DNA from 2 places in the Clostridium thermosuccinogenes genome. Region 2 is predicted to be linked to the other one. Evidence: a T-box and tRNA genes for the amino acid it is inferred to sense, from the RefSeq annotation. Region 2 holds a T-box; the other holds one or more tRNA genes.

Region 1 (3,425 bases), 1.4 Mb from region 2:
AAGGGTATAGTTATCAAGGAAACCAATACAGGTGAAGCCGATAGAATTGTCACTATATTCTCCAACAGCAAAGGTAAGATCTCCGCGGCAGCTAAAGGATCAAAACGTCCTAAAAGCAGGCTGGCGGCAGGCACACAGCTTTTGTGCTACAGCGACTTTATACTGTTTAAAGGCAGTGACATCTATTCTATTAACACCTGTGATATAATTGAGCCATTTTATGAATTGCGCAACGATATAGTAAGACTTACTCATGCAGCGCATATTACGGATATTATAAATGACGTAATACAGGAAAATCAACCGTCACCAAGGGTGCTTCAGCTTTATCTGAACACCCTGTACATACTTTCAAAAACTCAAAAATCACCGGAATTGGTAACCAGAATTTTTGAACTTCGTCTATTATCCATGCTTGGATATGCACCTTATGTTAACGGCTGTATTCAATGCGGAAGTGAGAACCTGGACGGTATTTCCTTCAGCTTTCAAAAATGCGGGTTTGTTTGCGGAAGGTGCAAGCCTTCCGACGAATCTGCTATGGAAATATCTACAGGGACAGCAAAAGCCTTATACTATATAGTGCACGCGAATATAGGGGACTTGTTCAAGTTTGGCACTTCCCCCGAAGTGCTCCGGGAGCTTGGTATAATCAACCGGAGATATCTTAGGGAAAGATTGGAGCATGATTACACAAAGCTGGATTTTCTGAGATCAATCAACCTGTGATGTTGGTTGGGGGAAGATATGGACCTCAAACTTGCATCACAGTTTTTTTCCGCAGTAAGGGCAAAAGCTGTAACCGGAATCAAATCTGGCGCCGCAATGGGAGCATACCTTAAAGGGCATATATTGGCTCACAGGGCGCAAATGTTCCTGCCGGATTTCAGGATTTCGGCCCTTCTCATATTCTGCGCCTATTACAGGGTCAAGCTCATACAAGCTGCCGCAGCAGGCAGATTTGACATAATACCGTACATTCCATTTGAAGACGGGTATGAAGAATATATGAAAATAAGAATAGGTTTTACTTATCTCAAATCGGGTAAGGGCTTCACAGGCAGGGCATATTACATTGTTGGCCATGCCTGATGGCTTACTTGCCTGATCTATCCCGAAGATTCCGATGAAAAACATATCCCGGCGGCATCCTTTCTTTTGGTTACATGTACGAAGCAAATACATGAGAGAAATAAATATCCGTATATGCAAAAAAAGAACTACTGATTATTCAATAGTTCTTCTCTGGTGCGGTCGATGGGACTTGAACCCATACGGGATTACCATACGCCCCTCAAACGTACGCGTCTGCCAGTTCCGCCACGACCGCTTGTTTTAAGGCTTGTAACTCACAAGCGCATTATCAATTATACTAGCATACTATATTTATGTCAATACCGAATTTATAAAATTTTTAAGAAAATTTTCTTAAAAATTATTATAATAAAGTGTTGACATTTTGCTAAAACTCATGTTAATATAATTAAGCAGTTGCGAAAAACAACCGCAGAAACGCTCAAGGACAATTATATACGCTGGTGTAGCTCAGCAGGTAGAGCAGCTGACTTGTAATCAGCAGGTCGGGGGTTCGATTCCGTCCACCAGCTCCATATGGGGAGATTCCCGAGTGGCCAAAGGGGGCAGACTGTAAATCTGTTGTCACTGACTTCGATGGTTCGAATCCATCTCTCCCCACCACAAAAATGGCTACAAAATCTAGCCTAAAAAAGCCCGATAAATTCGGGCTTTTGTTATTTGATTAAAAAGTTATTTGCTTAAAAAAGGTGGCTTGCGAAAGCTACGTTTTTTCAATGAATTTAAGTTGAGAATTATCCCATACGAATGTTTTTTGTGAGTTTGTTTTATTGGTAGAAACCACTTTGTTTAAATCGCCGGAAGAGGTATGAATAACCTCTTTGGTTTCGTTTACTATGATTCTCATAATGTCCTTTTCATCATATCCAGGCTTGGTTTGATACCAAGGAGAATATCTAAACGAACTGGTTTCAATTACGAATTCAAAAAGTTTTTTTCCTTCAACAGGATGTGAATAGGCTTTCATAGTATCATAATCCCAGACGGATGTTACATTATCTCCGTTTATCGCAAAAACTTCTACGTTTTCTCTTTGGTAAGAGGCACTGGCACCATATGATGTTACTTCCACCAGACGTATTCCACCTTCCGGACATTCTCCCAGCAGCTTAACCGCCTTTATCGGGGCTACATTCATGTAAAGAGGTTTTATCTTTGAATTCTCTGTTTTGAAGAATATCAAAATCTTACCGCCATCAATCCAAGAAATAATATATTGGGCATCACCATCCATATAAAGTGATAGGATCGGACCGGTTTCAAAAAGCTCTTTTTGAACATTTAAGCTATTGATTTTTTGTTCTTCGGTTAGTTTATCATTGAGCAGTGTAAATGCATCGTAAAATTCTTTTTGAGTAATTGGTGGCTCTACTATTTTTGCTTCAATTGACTCATTGATATTGTTATTCATGCCAGAAGATGAACAACCTATAAACAGAAAGAATATCGATATAAAGTATAGAGAAATAAAAAACATATTCTTTTTAATCAATAGAGATATCTCCTTTCGAATAAACTTATGAATAATTTCTGATGAGTATAATTCCTATGAGAAGTAAGAATTTGCGTACATCTTCATATAATAATGACATTAAAATAGGTAAAATGCAACATAAAGTCAAAAAATTGTTAATTTATTGAAAAGAAATATGCAAAGATGATGAATGTAGCAATAAAGTATAAATAGCAAGCTGCATAATCAAAGAAAGTCAGAAGCTCAGCAGTGAGCATCTGTATAGTACTATGCCGATAACGATCACCTGATAGGCTTCTATGACCAACTCACACATCATAGGCTTGAATGCTTGGTGGGCAAACTAAAGAAGCAAATCAGGTGATATTCCCAGATGGTCCGTAAGTAAGTCAAGCCACCAGTGCGTAAGTACCTGGTTTTAAAACAACAGATACTTACCTCGACTCCGGCTATCAAACATTTGAAATCAATTTTATATTTTTAGACAAAAATGAGCTGTATCTTGCTTTTTATTATATTATTATAATCTCACTTAATATTAGGGAAAAGCTCGATTGACGTATGGCTGTATTACAAAACCTAATTTCTGTAAATCAACTTCCTGTAAATTACAAAGTTCCATAAAACTATGGCGCACATTATAATCAGCTTGGAAAACAGGGGAGATATCCTGAAAGTGCCCGACAGAATTTTTATTGCGTTATTGGATATGAACAGATTGATTCCAAACAGGGCTCCGAACATCAACAGCTGCTTTATTAAATTCTCCTTTGATTTGAAAGACCATTTCCTGTTTAAAGTAAAGCTTATGATAAACCCTGCAGCCATGGCTATGGAGTTGGAAATGCCGGAAGAT
Region 2 (3,425 bases):
TAGTCGTACAATATTTGTCTGTGCAGGCTTTAGCTGCACGATTTTATCTGTGTCGGTTTTGTCGTACAATATTTGTCTGTGCAGGCTTTAGCCGTGCGATTTTATTTGCACTGGTATTAACCTCACAATATTTATTACCTGTATTGGCTTTAGCCGCACGATTAATTTCACCGGATTTCAACCGTGATTTTACATTGCCTTGCTTTTTATTTCATCCAGCACCTTGCTTATAAACTCTTCAACTTTCATGGAGCCCAGCTGCCCTTCCTTCCTGGATCTTACGGCAACTGTCCTGTTTTCCGTTTCCTGGTCGCCGATTACAAGCATATACGGAACTTTTTCCATTTGAGCTTCCCTTATCTTGTAGCCAATCTTCTCATTTCTGAGATCCACCTCAACGCGGATTCCTTTTTCCTCCATGGCCCTCTTAAGCTCTAGCACATAGGGATGGTGTTTTTCCACCAGAGCGAGGATTTTTACCTGTACCGGTGAAAGCCATACGGGGAAAGCTCCGGCAAAATGCTCCGTAAGTATTGCTATAAACCTTTCAATGCTGCCAAACACAACCCTGTGAATCATTACAGGCCTGTGCTTCTCACCGTCTGCTCCCACATAAGTCAAATCAAATCTCTCAGGCATCTGGAAATCGAGCTGTATTGTTCCGCACTGCCATGTACGTCCCAAGGAATCCTCAAGATGGAAGTCAATCTTTGGTCCATAGAAAGCTCCATCTCCTTCGTTCACCTTATAATCCATATTTTTGGCTTCCAGCGCATTTTTCAATGCATCAGTAGCCATTTCCCAATCCTCATCGGAACCCATGGAATTTTCCGGTCTTGTGGAAAGCTCTACATGGTACTTGAAGCCAAACACCTTATAAAAGTCATCTATGAGTTCTATTACTGCCAGAACCTCATCCCTTATCTGGTCCGGAGTCATGAATATATGGGCATCGTCCTGGGTAAAGCATCTTACCCTCATCAACCCGTGCAGGGCGCCGGACAGCTCATGCCTGTGCACCAGACCCAGTTCCGCCATCCTCTGAGGCAAATCCCTGTATGAGTGGAGCCTTCTTTTATACACCAGCATTCCGCCAGGGCAGTTCATGGGTTTAATGGCGAAGTTGCCTTCGTCTATTTTTGTAAAATACATGTTTTCCTTGTAATGGTCCCAATGTCCCGAACGGTGCCATAAATCCTCGTTCAGTATTATCGGGGTTTTTATCTCCTGATAGCCTCTCTTGCGATGCTCTTCCCGCCAGTACTCCTCCAGCACATTTCTGAGCACCATACCCTTGGGCATGAAGAACGGGAACCCTGGGCCTTCCTCCAGTATATCAAACAAATCCAGCTCCTTGCCCAGCTTCCTGTGATCCCTCTTTTTAGCCTCTTCCAGGCGTAACAGGTATTCATCCAGCTCGCTCTTCTTTGAAAAGGCAGTGCCGTATATCCTCTGGAGCATTTTATTCTTTTCATCGCCCCTCCAGTATGCACCGGCTACCGATAAAAGCTTGAAAGCTTTTACTTTGCCTGTTGAAGGCAGATGCGGACCGGCACAGAGGTCTACAAATTCTCCCTGCTTGTAGAAGGATATTTCTTCGCCTTCCGGCAGGTCACGAATCAGCTCAACCTTATAGGGCTCGTTTCTTTCCTCCATATAACGGATAGCTTCATCCCTCGGAAGGGTAAACCTCTCCAGGGGATAGTCCTCCTTGATTATCTTGGCCATTTCCTTTTCAATTGCTTCCAGTTCTTCTACTGAAAAAGGCTTGTCAGTATCAAAGTCATAGTAAAAACCGTTATCTATGGATGGGCCTATCGCCAGTTTTACATTCGGATAAAGCCTTTTTACGGCCTGTGCCATGATATGGGAGGTTGTATGCCTGTAAGCCCGTTTTCCTCCTTCGTCATCCCAAGTGAGCAGGTTTAATTTGCAGTCCTTTTCCAGCTTGTAATTAAGGTCTTTTACCTCACCATCGACCTCTCCTGCCAGAGCAACTCTTGCCAGTCCTGCACTTATGCTTTCTGCTACTTCCTTTATTGCGATGCCTTCGTTAAACTCTTTGCTGCTGCCATCCTTAAGCATGACTTTAATCATAATCTTTTCTCCTTTCCTTATTATGCGCACTAAAAAACTCCCATCCCTATAAGGGACGAGAGTTATATCCCGTGGTTCCACCCTAATTGCTTCTCATTGCGATTATAACGGAATCACCGATTCAGCTCGGAGGTGGTCTTCAACCGGGTTTCTTTAAAGGCACTTGCAGCCTGTGGTGCCTTCTCTCTTTAAAAGAAATATCCGGCCTACTCTTCTCGTCACTGCTGATTGAAATCCTCTGTTTTAATCCAGCAACCTGCCACATCAAAGCCAGCAAGCAATACCATCGAATTGCTGCTGAAATGGATTGCTGGTAATATGATTAAATTTTATTATAACCCTTTGCCATACCTCTGTCAAGGCAAAATATTATATCAAACAGCAGTTTCCCATTGCATATAAATCATTTTTTATCTCTATTTTGCCTTTAAGCCTATTCAAGATTATCCATCCAAAATTGCAATAACGGCAGAAGCCTTTGATCCCGTAAAGATTCCACGCATGATACATTATGGGCAGTTACACGCTTTCCACCGTGAGAATGCCGGGATCAGGATCAAGCAAGGCCACCATCTCCAGCAGCATAAGACCGCTGAGCTGCGCACATAGCTGCACAACAGGCTCGACTTTGCCTTTCCACCCCCTGCTGATAAGACCGCGTTCATTTCTTCCGGACTCCCACATGACCGTTGCATTATGAATCAACATCTTTCTGATATTGAGCATATCAGGACGCATTTTTACCAGTTCACACAAATATCGTACAAATATGCCTTTAAACAGCCCGCAATCGTCCTTTCCTTCGTCGGGCAGCATACCGCTTTCAGCATCGATAAAGCGTTTTAACGCAAACTCCGCCGTGCGTACAGCATCATTGATATACATTATGTCGCCGGTTATCCTGTACAATTCAATGCCAGCTCCTATAAAAACACCCTGGCAATAAGTATACTCCCAGTCATAATCAATTTTCCCATCTCCCAGGCGGTTTATTCCATCCCATACAAAACCGGTATTGGGGTCCATCAGGTTGTCCTTATTCCAGTTATAGATTTTATGCGCCCATTTAAAATCATCCGGCCGATTAAATCTCTGGTACAATCTGGATGCAAGTATTGAAGCCGGCGCATTGGCAGGCGTATTCTTATAGTCCAGCTGATCTTTTTTCCAGGCCATACCCCCGCCCATGTGATCATTCCACGCCGTCTTAATGCTCTCCCATAGTATCAGGACCTGTTCTTTGTAAAACTCATTCTTTGTTGCATCATATACCCTTAGAAGCGCAAGGGCCATCCACTCCATATCATCATAATAATTGTGCAGCAGCG

Evidence for each region. A T-box is a leader RNA that pairs with one kind of tRNA and senses whether it is charged. The one in region 2 lies ahead of thrS (threonine--tRNA ligase), so its partner is inferred to be a tRNA-Thr.
Region 1: it has a tRNA-Thr gene. The T-box ahead of thrS (threonine--tRNA ligase) is inferred to sense a tRNA for this amino acid. The anticodon was not compared.

What each region holds. Positions count from the first base shown of each region.
Region 1 is NZ_CP021850.1:1,842,040-1,845,464, forward strand. Features, by position in the region: gene recO (DNA repair protein RecO) at 1-729, shown strand, start outside; gene CDO33_RS08110 (zinc ribbon domain-containing protein) at 766-1,185, opposite strand; tRNA gene CDO33_RS08115 (tRNA-Leu) at 1,247-1,330, opposite strand; tRNA gene CDO33_RS08120 (tRNA-Thr) at 1,535-1,610, shown strand; tRNA gene CDO33_RS08125 (tRNA-Tyr) at 1,614-1,698, shown strand; gene CDO33_RS08130 (hypothetical protein) at 1,799-2,587, opposite strand; gene CDO33_RS08135 (GtrA family protein) at 3,149-3,425, opposite strand, start outside.
Region 2 is NZ_CP021850.1:3,291,825-3,295,249, forward strand. Features, by position in the region: gene thrS (threonine--tRNA ligase) at 190-2,097, opposite strand; T-box leader at 2,146-2,328, opposite strand; gene CDO33_RS14540 (glycoside hydrolase family 76 protein) at 2,617-3,425, opposite strand, start outside.